Regions from separate parts of the Candidatus Thiodiazotropha sp. AKIB8 genome, predicted to be linked through region 1. Evidence: predicted binding sites of a transcription regulator. Region 1 holds the regulator's gene; each other region holds the start of a gene.
The links. The regulator sigma-54, encoded in region 1, starts transcription at its own class of promoters, with help from an activator protein. The targets are predictions, from matches to a motif close to TGGCANGNTNCNTGCTT.
Positions count from the first base shown of each region.

Region 2: a site for sigma-54 is predicted at 1,192-1,208, ahead of nifB (nitrogenase cofactor biosynthesis protein NifB). Genes of this name have one in related genera too.
Region 3: a site for sigma-54 is predicted at 1,843-1,859, ahead of nifL (nitrogen fixation negative regulator NifL). Genes of this name have one in related genera too.
Region 4: a site for sigma-54 is predicted at 1,753-1,769, ahead of urtA (urea ABC transporter substrate-binding protein). Genes of this name have one in related genera too.

Region 1 is NZ_JBSYOO010000016.1:22,567-25,753, forward strand. Features, by position in the region: gene ptsN (PTS IIA-like nitrogen regulatory protein PtsN) at 1-324, opposite strand, end outside; gene hpf (ribosome hibernation-promoting factor, HPF/YfiA family) at 345-680, opposite strand; gene AC4IFB_RS03020 (RNA polymerase factor sigma-54) at 851-2,335, opposite strand; gene lptB (LPS export ABC transporter ATP-binding protein) at 2,543-3,187, opposite strand, start outside.
Region 2 is NZ_JBSYOO010000029.1:453,442-456,628, reverse strand. Features, by position in the region: gene nifA (nif-specific transcriptional activator NifA) at 1-1,073, shown strand, start outside; gene nifB (nitrogenase cofactor biosynthesis protein NifB) at 1,265-2,773, shown strand; gene AC4IFB_RS08600 (4Fe-4S dicluster domain-containing protein) at 2,784-3,062, shown strand; gene AC4IFB_RS08595 (hypothetical protein) at 3,074-3,187, shown strand, end outside.
Region 3 is NZ_JBSYOO010000029.1:457,480-460,666, reverse strand. Features, by position in the region: gene rsxC (electron transport complex subunit RsxC) at 1-330, opposite strand, end outside; gene rsxB (electron transport complex subunit RsxB) at 333-863, opposite strand; gene rsxA (electron transport complex subunit RsxA) at 995-1,573, opposite strand; gene nifL (nitrogen fixation negative regulator NifL) at 1,912-3,187, shown strand, end outside.
Region 4 is NZ_JBSYOO010000041.1:47,590-50,776, reverse strand. Features, by position in the region: gene urtB (urea ABC transporter permease subunit UrtB) at 1-135, opposite strand, end outside; gene urtA (urea ABC transporter substrate-binding protein) at 399-1,700, opposite strand; gene AC4IFB_RS14005 (proline dehydrogenase family protein) at 2,078-3,187, shown strand, end outside.

The DNA.
Region 1 (3,187 bases):
CTCCTCAGGAACCAGCATGGCAAAGGCAAGATCCACCGGTTGGCTGTCGATCGCATCAAAATCGACCCCTGAAGGCAGCTGAATAAATGCTGCGGTGGATTGTGTTATCTGTGACATTCGCGCATGGGGTAGCGCTATTCCTTTGCCCAGTCCGGTGCTGCCTAAACGTTCACGCTCAAGCAATGCATCAAACACAGTATCCTGTGTGAGACCAGGAGCAGAATTGGCCAATCTTTGGCCAAGCTGCTCCAGGACACGTTTTTTACTGGCTGCCTCCACACTGCAGCCGATCCGTTCCTCAAGCAGAAATCCGTCGGGAAACATGGAGACCTCGCCAGTTTTATCTATTCTGAACTACTGCTACTTACAGCGTACTTCGCGCCACTACCGGCACGGTGACTCTGCATCTTTTCTTTATGCTTTATGACTTGCCTATCCAGCTTATCGGTAAGCCCATCAATGGCCGCATACATATCTTCCTGTACTGCATCAGCGAATACGCTGGCACCGTTCACTTGCATGGTGGCCTCTGCCTTTTGCCTCAGCTTCTCTACGCTCAAGATGACATGTACATTGATTACATTATCAAAATGCCTCTCAAGACGTTCGAACTTATTATCTACATAGCTTTTCAAGGCATCGGTAACTTCCACATGATGACCGGTAACGCTTATCTGCATAATTTTCTCCTGTCTTAGATGAGTTGGCTCATCACTCTAACTGAGGCGGTGAAGTAACGCCGGGGCATTTTTACAGCAACTCATTCATGAATCCACTTTTATCTGAAACCGCTCCGGTTCAGTAAGCATATCAAGCATGATATGATAGCCACTCCGATAATTCACTTCACCTACATCAGTCGCTTACGCTCGTTCGATGGTGGGATACTCATCGACTCGCGGTATTTTGCCACCGTTCGGCGGGCCACTTTTATACCCTGTTCCGACAATATGGCGGCGATTTTGTTATCGCTGAGAGGTTTGTTTGTATTCTCTGCAGCAATCAATTTTTTTATCAGCGCACGTATAGCAGTGGAGGAGCACTCACCCCCTGCACTTGTGTTCACATGGCTGGAGAAGAAATATTTAAACTCCAGCGTACCCCTGGGGGTATGCATATACTTCTGGGTTGTCACCCTGGATATGGTCGACTCGTGCATCTCCAGAGCCTCAGCGATATCCCGTAAAACCAGTGGCTTCATAGCCTCTTCGCCATGTTCAAAAAAGCCCCGCTGATATTCAACAATCTTACTCGCCACACGCAGAATAGTCTCATTTCGACTCATCAGGCTTTTGATGAACCAACGCGCTTCCTGCAGGTGGTTTTTCAGGAAAGTATTGTCATCACTCTGATCCGCACGCTTGATCAGACTGGCATAGTCGTTGTTTACCCTTAGTTTAGGCGTAACCTCACCATTTAGCTCCACAACCCAGCGATTATTGCGCTTGCTGACGAATACATCAGGAATCACATACTGAGGCTCGCTTTTGGCGATCGCTGTGCCAGGGTGAGGATTGAGCGTCCTGATCAACTGCATGATAGCCATCAGGTCGTCCTGATCAACCTTCATTCGTCGCATGATCTGATTCTGATCCTGCGCAGAGAGCAAGTTGAAATGGTCGCGACAGAGTCTGATCGCCAAATCCAAATAGGGTGTTTTTTCAGGAAGTTGCCGAAGTTGAATTAGAAGGCAGTCCTGAGCACCCTGAGCACCAACCCCCGGAGGGTCGAAAGCCTGGATACGATGAAGTACTGCCTCTACATCCTCCAGAGTCATCTCCTCATCATTCAGGGAAACCAGGATCTCCTGGAGATCACCTTTGAAATATCCATCCTCATCAATACTGTCGATGAGGTTAGTGGCAATCAGAACATCCTGCTCAGTGAATGGGGTCAGTGTCATCTGCCAGACCAGGTGGTCATGCAAAGTGATCGCGCCACTGCGCTGAACCAGATAGTCATTGTCTGCAGATTCACTACCACTGCTCGATGGGGGAAGATAACTGTCGTATACGTCAGCCCATTCACTATCAACGGGCAGGTCTTCTGTGATCTGGCTACTGTCGGTCTGAATTTCCCGCTCGTTGTTGATATCGTTGGAGCTCAAAGACTCTTTATTGTCTGAACTCTGATCAGAGCTCTCTTGACTAGCTTCTTCTTTTTGAGTCTGCTGACTAAACTCCTCTTCACCCTCCAGCATGGGGTTTGTTTCAAGAACCTCCTGCACCTCCTGACTCAGGTCGAGCGCAGACAATTGCAACAGGCGTATTGCCTGCTGCAACTGAGGTGTCATTGTTAAATGTTGTCCGAGCCGGAGCTGTAGAGCCTGCTTCATAGCAGAGATATCTTTAAACCTGGTATGTTATTTGTATGTCTTTATATTCATTCTAGCTAATAAATGCCGTTCACGGAATAATTCTTGGTATTTGTTTCGTTTGAATATAATTCTGCCTCATACTTTAACCTTCATTTTGTCAGCTGACGAGTAGTCATCATCTCTACTCTTAAATCACATAATCCATGAAAAAACATAAACATAGCCTTACATAGTAAAATTTTCGCCCAGATAAACACTACGTACCTCCTGGTTATCGAGGATCTCCTCGGTGGTTCCTTCCGCCAATACCTTACCAGTATTAATGATGTAGGCTCTATCACAAATATCAAGAGTCTCTCTAACATTATGGTCGGTAATCAACACCCCAATCTTTAATTCTCTAAGATGTTGAATGATTCTTTTAATATCGATAACCGCAATTGGGTCGACACCTGCAAATGGCTCATCCAATAAAATGAATGCGGGCTCCATTGAAAGCGCACGGGCAATCTCCAGGCGGCGTCGCTCTCCACCTGAGAGGCTCATAGCCATACTCTCTCTCAAATGTTCGATACCGAACTCTTCCAAAAGCCGGTCACAATGCGCTCTTCTTGCTTGCGCGTCCAGATCCTTTCGATTTTCAAGTATCGCCAATATATTCTGCGCAGTATTGAGCCGCCTGAAAACAGAGGGCTCCTGGGCCAGATAACCAATACCCATGCTGGCGCGCTTATGCATTGCAAGATCAGTAAGCTCCTCTCCATCCAGGTAGATTCTACCCTGATCAGCCTGAACAAGGCCCACGATCATGTAGAAACTGGTGGTCTTTCCGGCACCATTTGGCCCTAACAGCCCAACAACCTCACCGCT
Region 2 (3,187 bases), on a different contig from region 1:
TGGTCGGGAATCTGATTGGTCAGAGTGTTCGACTTGCCAAAAAAGTGGAAGACGAACAGTTGGCCCTTAAAAATGAGCGGGACTCGCTGCGGCGTAAAGTTCGTGGCGAACATGGTTTTTCAAATATGGTCGGTCATACACCAAGTATGCGAGTGATTTTTGAGCAGGTTCGCCAGGTTGCTAAATGGAATACCACTGTATTGGTTCGTGGTGAATCCGGAACCGGAAAAGAGCTGATTGCCAATGCCATTCACTACAACTCACCCAGAAGCAACGGGCCATTTATCAAACTCAATTGTGCTGCACTACCCGATACCCTATTGGAGTCAGAACTGTTTGGGCACGAGAAAGGGGCATTTACTGGCGCAGTCAATCAACGAAAAGGGCGCTTCGAACAGGCTCATGGCGGTACCATATTTCTTGATGAAATCGGAGAGATCAGCCCTGCGTTTCAGGCAAAACTGCTTCGTGTACTACAGGAAGGTGAATTTGAGCGGGTTGGTGGTGCTAAAACTCATGTTGTTGATGTTCGAGTCGTTGCGGCTACAAACAAAGACTTGGAATCTGAAGTACAAGAGGGCAGCTTCAGAGAGGATCTCTACTATCGACTGAATGTTATGCCAATACAGATGCCGGCGCTACGTGATCGTAAAGAAGATATTAACGATCTGGCCCGATTTCTGGTTACTAAGATCTCCAAGAATCAGGGGCGCGAATTGTCTATCAATGATGGTGCCGTGCGGTTGCTGATGCACCATGACTGGCCGGGAAATGTTCGTGAACTGGAAAACTGTCTGGAACGGGCAGCTGTCATGAGCGGAGAAGGACAGATTGACGAAAAAGCAGTCAACCTCAGTGGCTTGAAACCGCTATCAGAGCAGGGTTACACACCAGTTCCCGATAACAACAAGATTGATATAGATGACCCGGATCTTGATGAGCGTGAACGGGTTATTGCCGCATTGGAGCAAGCGGGTTGGGTTCAGGCCAAGGCTGCGAGACTGCTCGGTATGACCCCAAGGCAGATTGGCTATCGAATTCAGACCCTGAATATTAAAGTGCGTCAGATGTAAGCTGGTTCTGTCGCTTGTCATACAGGGACCATTGAATGCCCTGTATGCAATGCGACAGAATCCTTAAAACAACAAAAAAATTACAATAATAACAATAAGATAGCCAGTATTAAAAACTAGGCACGCAGATTGCATTATCCCTACCAAACGTAAAAAACCACCTCATTGCGTCGCTATTGGGAGGCCGGATGATGGAATTGAAAGTGATTGGTCAAACAGCAGATACCTCAGCTGAAAGTGGGTGCAGTGCATCCGGTTGCGGCGGGAGTAACGATCAACTGTCGCATCTACCTGATAATATCAGGGAGAAGGTACACAACCACCCCTGTTATTCTGAAGAGGCGCATCACCATTTCGCCCGTATGCATGTGGCAGTTGCTCCAGCCTGTAATATTCAGTGTCACTACTGTAACCGAAAATATGATTGCGCCAATGAATCACGACCCGGTGTTGTATCTGAGCTGTTGACTCCGGATCAGGCTGTAAAAAAGGTTATGGCTGTCGCGGCCAATATCCCACAAATGACAGTTTTGGGTATTGCCGGTCCTGGTGACCCTTTGGCCAATCCTGAGCGTACATTTGATACCTTTCGTCAATTGACCGAAAAGGCTCCCGATATCAAGCTCTGTGTCTCTACCAATGGACTGACTCTTCCTGATCAAGTCGAAGAGCTGTGCAAACACAATATTGACCATGTAACCATTACCATCAACTGCGTAGATCCTGATGTCGGGGCGAAGATCTATCCCTGGATCTTCTGGAACAATCGCCGCATCAAAGGTCGCAAAGGCGCAAAAATCCTTATCGAGCAGCAACAGAAAGGACTACAGATGCTTACTGATCGTGGCATTCTGGTTAAGGTCAACTCAGTGATGATTCCTGGTGTCAATGATGAACACCTGGAAGAGGTGAGTAAGGTAGTCAAGGAGAAGGGCGCTTTTCTACATAACGTTATGCCGCTGATTGCAGAAGCTGAGCACGGTACGTTTTATGGTGTTATGGGCCAGCGAGGCCCTACCCACGACGAACTTCAGGTACTGCAGGACAAGTGTGCCGGCGACATGAATATGATGCGCCACTGTCGCCAATGCCGAGCTGATGCTGTAGGCATGCTGGGAGAAGATCGAGGCGATGAGTTCACCATGGATAAGGTTGAACTGATGGATGTTGATTATGAAGAAGCAATGAAAAAACGTGTCGATTATCAGGCTGAGGTCGAAGCCAAGCGTGAAGCACAGAAGCAAAGTTCCAATGAGACTTTTATTCCATTGACTGCCTTAACGAAACGCAAAAAAGAGACCCGTCCGGTACTGATGGCTGTAGCTAGCAGTGGTGGTGGTGTCATTAATCAGCATTTTGGTCATGCCAAAGAGTTTCTTGTCTACGAAGCCTCAACCACAGATGTTCGTTTCATCGGACACAGAAAAGTAGATCTCTATTGCTCAGGTGGAGATACCTGTGGTGATGCTGAAACTACCTTGCAGAAGATAATACGTGTTCTGGAAGGGTGCGAAGCAGTGCTCTGTTCAAAAATTGGTTATGAGCCATGGGAGATGCTGGAAGAATCCGGTATCCAACCCAATGGTGAACATGCCATGGAACCGATAGAAGATGCTGTAGCCAAGGTCTATGCAGAGATGGTTGAAAACGGCCAGCTTGATAAACCCAGTCAGGTCGGAAAACTACAGGTCGGAGCCTAAGGAGCAAGCTATGTCATTCGAAATTATAGAAAGCTGCGTTAACTGCTGGGCCTGTGAACCGCTCTGCCCAAGCAAAGCGATATTTGAGGCTAGACCTCACTTTAAGATTGATGCTAAGAAGTGTACCGAGTGTGAAGGAGATTTTTCTGATCCGCAGTGCGTCAGTATCTGTCCAATTGAAGGTGCAATTCTTGATCCCTTTTCTCAACCAGCCAATCCGCCTGGGTCACTTACCGGTATTCCACCAGAGCGGATGACAGAAGTCATGGCCGAGATACAGTCACGCTGAGGAGATTAAACATGTTTGACAAACAAACAGCTTTACAGCCAGTAATCACCGATTCAGCCAAGTCGTATAGTCATGTGATGAGATTTGTGCGCACACATTTCATCCGTCCAGCTGATTCTCTGCAG
Region 3 (3,187 bases), on a different contig from region 1:
GTCCGGCTTCAAGGTAATGGTTCTGACCGATAGTCCAGAAGCATGATGTGCTGGATATCCACCTACACCCATTATCCGTCCGGAGGTTGGGGCGTGAACTGGCGCGGAAATGGCGCCCTGATTGCGTGCTAGCAGTTGACCCTTTTTAACTTCCTCACCACGCCTGACCAGAGGTTCAGCTGGAGCACCAATGTGCTGCTGCAGAGGAATATGCAAAAGTGATGGCATTGGCAGTTTTTCTATCGCCTGATCTGCACTCAGTCTTTTCTTATCATCAGGATGAACACCGCCACGAATCTTGAACAGTTTAAATATGTTGGCTGTTGTCATGATTAGGCCACCTTGGCTGGTTCTGGCCAATACCATGTCTGCAGAGTCTTCTTGATCGGACGCATCTCGATACACTCTGTTGGACAGACGTCATAACATTTCTCACAACCTGTACAGGCATCAGCAAATACAGCATGTATCTGTTTAGGGCCACCTAAAATGGCATCGGTAGGGCAACGTTTGAAACACTTGGTGCAGCCGACACAAAGGTTTTCATGAACAAAGGCGATCATCGGCTCTTTCTCCTCAACTGAGGAGAGGTCTATGCTGACTCCCATTTTTTCTGCCAGGGCTTCTGCCAGTGCCTTGCCACCTGGGGGGCACATGGTTACTGGGGCTTCACCCTGGGTTACTGCCTCTGCAGCAGGTGTACAGCCGGGATAACCGCATTGGCCACATTGAGATCCGGGGAGCAGTTCTTCAATCTCTTGCTGAAGTGGATTTCCCTCTACAGCCAGATATTTTGATGCTATCCCCAGCATCGCGCCCATAGTGACGCCTAGTGCAGTCAGAATAAGGATTGCAGAAACCATCATCGATTCTCCTTGCTATCGGTTACGCTCACAGTGAATGGTTTGATTCACTGAGATTGTCGATCGATATAGATCAATGTGCTTTTCATTCATTGAGTTCTCCATTTAAGGGCCTCTCCGGTATGTTCAGGTCAATTGCTGGTTAAACCAGCAAATCCCATGAAGGCTAGAGACATCAGGCCAGCGACGACATAAGCAATTGGGGCACCGCTGAAAACTTGGGGAACATTCGCCAACGCCAGACGCTCACGCAAACCGGCGAACATCACCAGTACCAATGTAAAACCGAGTGCAGAACCGAAACCATAGAGTAGACTGGCCAGAAAGCTGTTTTCCTGTTGCACATTCAGTAAGGCAACACCTAATACGGCGCAGTTTGTGGTGATCAATGGAAGGAAGATGCCAAGTACCTGGTAGAGCGCTGGCGAAGTTTTACGCACTACCATCTCTGTGAACTGAACCACCACAGCGATAACCAGGATGAAGGTCAGTATTCGCAGAAATCCCAGATCCAGGGGTTGTAGTACAAAGTGTTCCAACAACCAGCTTGCAAAGGCTGCAAGGGTAAGCACAAAAGTTGTGGCCAACCCCATACCCAGGGCAGAATCGAGCTTGTTGGATACTCCCATTAAGGGACACAAACCGAGAAACTTGACCAACACAACGTTGTTGACCAAAGCCGTAGAAAGAATGATCAGTATATAGTCCATGAATAGCATCGCTTTACTGTGATGATTATTACCCAACAAAAAATATGCCAATCATCTAAAAAATCAGATAATTAGATCATGTATGTCATGATCAGTGGCTTAGAGCGCTGTATTCATGGGTTAATTTGAATAAGCACTGTTTTAGTGCGGAAATGCACCGAAAAGGATCATCCATTGCTTTGTAGGTTTCGCAACAGATTGCGGCGGTTACTTTGTAGAGTTAGCGACAACGGGGGCTATCTAATGGTTCTCACCTCTGTAATCAGCGATGGTATGGGTTTTGCTATAACCTTAGCTATGTTCAGTTTTTCTACATTCGCATTAGGATGATCGCAGTTATGATCCAACGAAAAATAAAATCTACTAACAGCGATGTTGTCGACAGGATTAATGACTTTCTTGCCTCTCCTCCTGAAGGAACGCCGGATGAAATCCTCGAGGCATTCGGGAATCTGGACAGTAATCAGTTTTTACCACCAAAGCTCTTTTTCGAATCAGTTGAACAAGCACCCATCGCGATATCAATCACCGATCCTACGGCACGAATCCTCTATGTTAATAGCGCGTTTGAGATGCTAACCGGCTATTCCAGGGAAGAGGTGATAGGTAAGAATGAGTCGGTACTCTCAAGTAAATCGACTCCAGAATCGATCTACAGAGAGCTTTGGGAGACTATTCAGAAAAACGAGGTTTGGCACGGTACTCTTGTCAACCACCGTAAATCCAGTGAGGAGTATCTCGCTGAACTGATCATCTCTCCGGTGAACAACAGTAAAGGTAAAACTGCGTTTTTTCTTGGTATGCACCGTGATGTTACTGAGGTGCACCAGCTGGAGCAGCGTTTAAAGTTCCAAAAAAATCTTACCGAAGCAGCACTGAATGCAGCACCTATGGTGGTGGCTGTAGTGGCTGCGGATGGGAAGGTGTTACTGGATAATCATGCTTACAAAGCCTTGATGGGGGATTTTAGAGGTGTAGAACCCACAACAGTTTTTTTAGAAGCTCTAGAGCAACAGATAGGCTTTGATCTGGGTAAGGTCTGCCAAGTCGGCAATGGCTTTACAAATGTGGATGTAAGACTGGATCCGCCTGGAGGGGTTAGTCCAAGATGGTTCGCCTGTTCAGGTGTACATCTGCCTGAGTTGGACGAAGCAGCCCAACACTATTTCAAACAACAGGAGGAGACTCGGTGCTGTCTGCTGTTGATTGCCAATGAAGTTACTAGCAGTCGCAATCGTATTCAAGAAGCACGACTGAATATGATCCGTGCCAATATGGCGGAGCAGCAGATGGTACAAACCATGCGCGAAGCGATCTCCGGCGCCATATTCAAGATTCAAGCCCCATTGAATGTCATCAAGGCTGCATTGGCCATGCCTGCTGCAAGCCAGGAGGATATGGGGATGCGCATAGTATTGCAGCAAGCTTTGAAAAGTGGCGATGAGGCGATGGACAGTCTACACGAAGCTTTACCCAGTCCTGTGATGGAAGATGAGAGCTTGGTAAACATCAATGAGCTACTGCATGAGGTGTTGAAACTATCCACTGAAAGTCTTCTGTCTGCGAGCATTGTTGTGGACTGGAGGCCTGCGAATGTATTACCTGCGGTGTCGG
Region 4 (3,187 bases), on a different contig from region 1:
AAACCGCTTGGTTTTCAGCAGTTCAACTGCTTGTTCTATGTTCTGATCCGGCGTCATGCCATAAATAGGCGCAGCGGGGATCAGAATCAGGGTCAGCAGTATGAGTAACCTTTTAAATTTACGGGAGATGGTCATGGTTTTTCTGTCAGTTGTATAGATATTGTCTAATTCATGTCGATAACAATAAATATTAGGAGTGTCCTGGACACAGGGTGCTGCCCTGACGCATCAGGCTGGCTTAAAAAAATGGAACAGAGTTTCCCGACGGCCTATATCTTCAATCGGATAGATTGGTGCGGCTGAGCCATGCCTTACGATATAACTCAACCGATTGGGTTAATCAGCTCCCTCCCTGGAGCCGAGATATAGAGTCCAATCCAGTGATTAATCCCTGAAAGTTATTCGTAGTTCTGACCCGAACACTTGCTGCTCTTGACGTTATAGTTACCGCAAGAGAGAGGCGCTCTCCAGTCGGAGATAATATCCTTTGAACCGGGCAAGAAGTCGGACCAGGCATCACCGGCCACCAGACCTGATGTCTCCCAGACGACCTCAAACTGGCCATCTCCCTGAATCTCACCAATCAGCACGGGTTTGGTAACGTGGTGATTAGGCATCATTGCAGATAGCCCACCTGTCAGGTTTGGAACTGAGACGCCGATGATCGCTTCCTGCACAGCGTCGGAATCTGTAGTGCCCGCCTTTTCAACCGCTTTTACCCACATATTGAAACCAATGTAATGGGCTTCCATAGGATCATTGGTGACACGCTTGTCATCCTTGATGAAAGCTTTCCAGGCACTAATGAATTCGTCGTTGGCTTCACTGTCCACACTCATGAAATAGTTCCAGGCGGCGAGGTGACCGACGAGTGGTTTTGTATCGATACCGGAGAGTTCCTCTTCACCAACTGAGAATGCGACGACAGGAATATCTTCTGCAGAGAGGCCCTGATTACCAAGTTCCTTATAGAAAGGAACATTGGCATCACCGTTGATGGTTGAGACTACTGCAGTCTTCACGCCGGTTGAGCCGAATTTCTTGATATCGGAGACAATAGACTGCCAATCAGAGTGACCAAAGGGGGTGTAATTGATCATTATATCCTTATCGGCAACGCCCTTGGCTTTCAGATAGGCCTCAAGAATCTTGTTGGTGGTACGTGGATAGACATAGTCGGTGCCTGCCAATACCCAACGCTTTACCTCAATTTCATTCATCAGGTAGTCAACAGCAGGTATTGCCTGCTGGTTTGGTGCGGCACCCGTGTAGAAGACATTCTTGGATGACTCTTCACCTTCATATTGAACCGGATAGAAGAGCAGTCCATTCAACTCCTCGACAACTGGAAGTACCGATTTTCTGGACACCGAGGTCCAGTTACCGAAGATGGCAGAGACTTTATGTTTACTCAGTAATTCGCGGGCTTTTTCAGCGAATAATGGCCAGTTGGAAGCCGGGTCGACTACCACAGGCTCCAATTTTTTACCTAGCACACCGCCCTTCGCATTCTGCTCTTTGATCAGCATCAGCATGGTGTCTTTCAGTGTGGTTTCACTGATGGCCATGGTGCCAGAGAGTGAATGCAGAATACCAACCTTGATGGTATCGGATGCCTGCGCGAGAGAGGTGAAAGAGAGTGCAAGACCTGTAGCTGTGCCAAGAACTAAATTTTTTAATTTATGTTTCGATATGCTCATCTGTTATTCGTCCTATTTCGTTAGAGTCAACGTTTTGGTCTGAAGAGGGATAGGGCATGTACTGTGCCAACTATTTATTCTTATCTAAAAACAGATGGTTAACGCTTGAAGGCATAGTTTGTAGATTTGGCGCGCACAGTTTTGGCGCTTAATGAGTGCTGTTCTATATCTCTCTGCTCCAAGGTAGTGCGAGGCGGTAAATAGTGAAGCACCAGAAAGATGCATGGCGTTGTTCCGCATCTTTTTAATGTTCCGTTTAAGTTACGGCTCTCCTGCTAAGTTAAAGCCCCTATTCCTTGATGGGAGGGGGTTGTCCACTGAGCCTGGATAAATGATCCGGTCTAGACTTTAGGTAAAAGCAGTTTGAGGAGCTGAAGGTGGATAGATCATTTGAAGATAAAATTCAAAGGGTTGGCCGTCAGATGTGGCAGGAGCGGGAGGCGAGGGGAGCATCCAGCCGAACAGGTTGGATTGATAGATTGCTGGCACAACTGGTAGCCGATAATCATTTTCGTACACAGGCACTTAGATTTATAGATGCAGTGCCCATGCTGACCGATGACAAAATCCTGATCGATCATTTCAAAGCGTACTTTAGTGAGGTTGATAGCCGAGGTTTACCTTCATTGGTCAACTGGGGAATCCGGCGTATATCGGTAAACAGTATGCCAAAACTTGTGGCGCCTGTTATCAGGAGTGCAGTTAAAGGTGTCGCACATCGATTTGTCGGTGGTAATAATGCGACTGAGATTTTGCACTCCATAAGCAGGTTACAAAGCAGGGGGGTTAACACCAGCCTTGACCTCCTTGGCGAAGCCACAGTGAGTGAAAGAGAGGCGTATCACTATCAGAATGCCTACCTCGATTTGATCAAACAAATCTCCTCATCAGGGATCAAGGGTCTAAACCTATCGATAAAAGTCACATCCCTCTACTCTCAAATAGCGCCCGTCGACACAGACGGCGCCATAGAAATTTTAATGGCAAGGTTAAGACCAATATGTGATGCGGCAAAGGATGCTGAACTGACCCTTTGTCTCGATATGGAGCAGTACGACTACAAAGATATCATTCTCAGACTCTTCAAAAGGGTTGCGATGGAGCCTGCCTATCGGGAGTGGCAGGGTTTGGGGGTGGTGCTTCAGGCTTACCTTAAAGAGAGTGACCAGGATTTAAATGATCTTATTGAGTGGGTTGAGAAACGGGGTGTAGCCGTTTCAGTTCGACTGGTGCGAGGCGCCTACTGGGATATGGAGACTGTTATAGCCAGACAGCAGGGGTGGCCCATACCGGTGTGGGAAACCAAGGGTGAAACCGATGCCTGTTATGAGCGGTGCTTAAAGCGGCTGTTTGAGTCAGCCCTGATCTATCCAGCTATTGCTACTCACAATATACGTAGCCTGGCCTGTGCCATAGTGTTTGCTAACCACAATCAGCGTGCTCAGGATAGTTATGAGTTTCAAATGTTGTATGGCATGTCTGCTGAG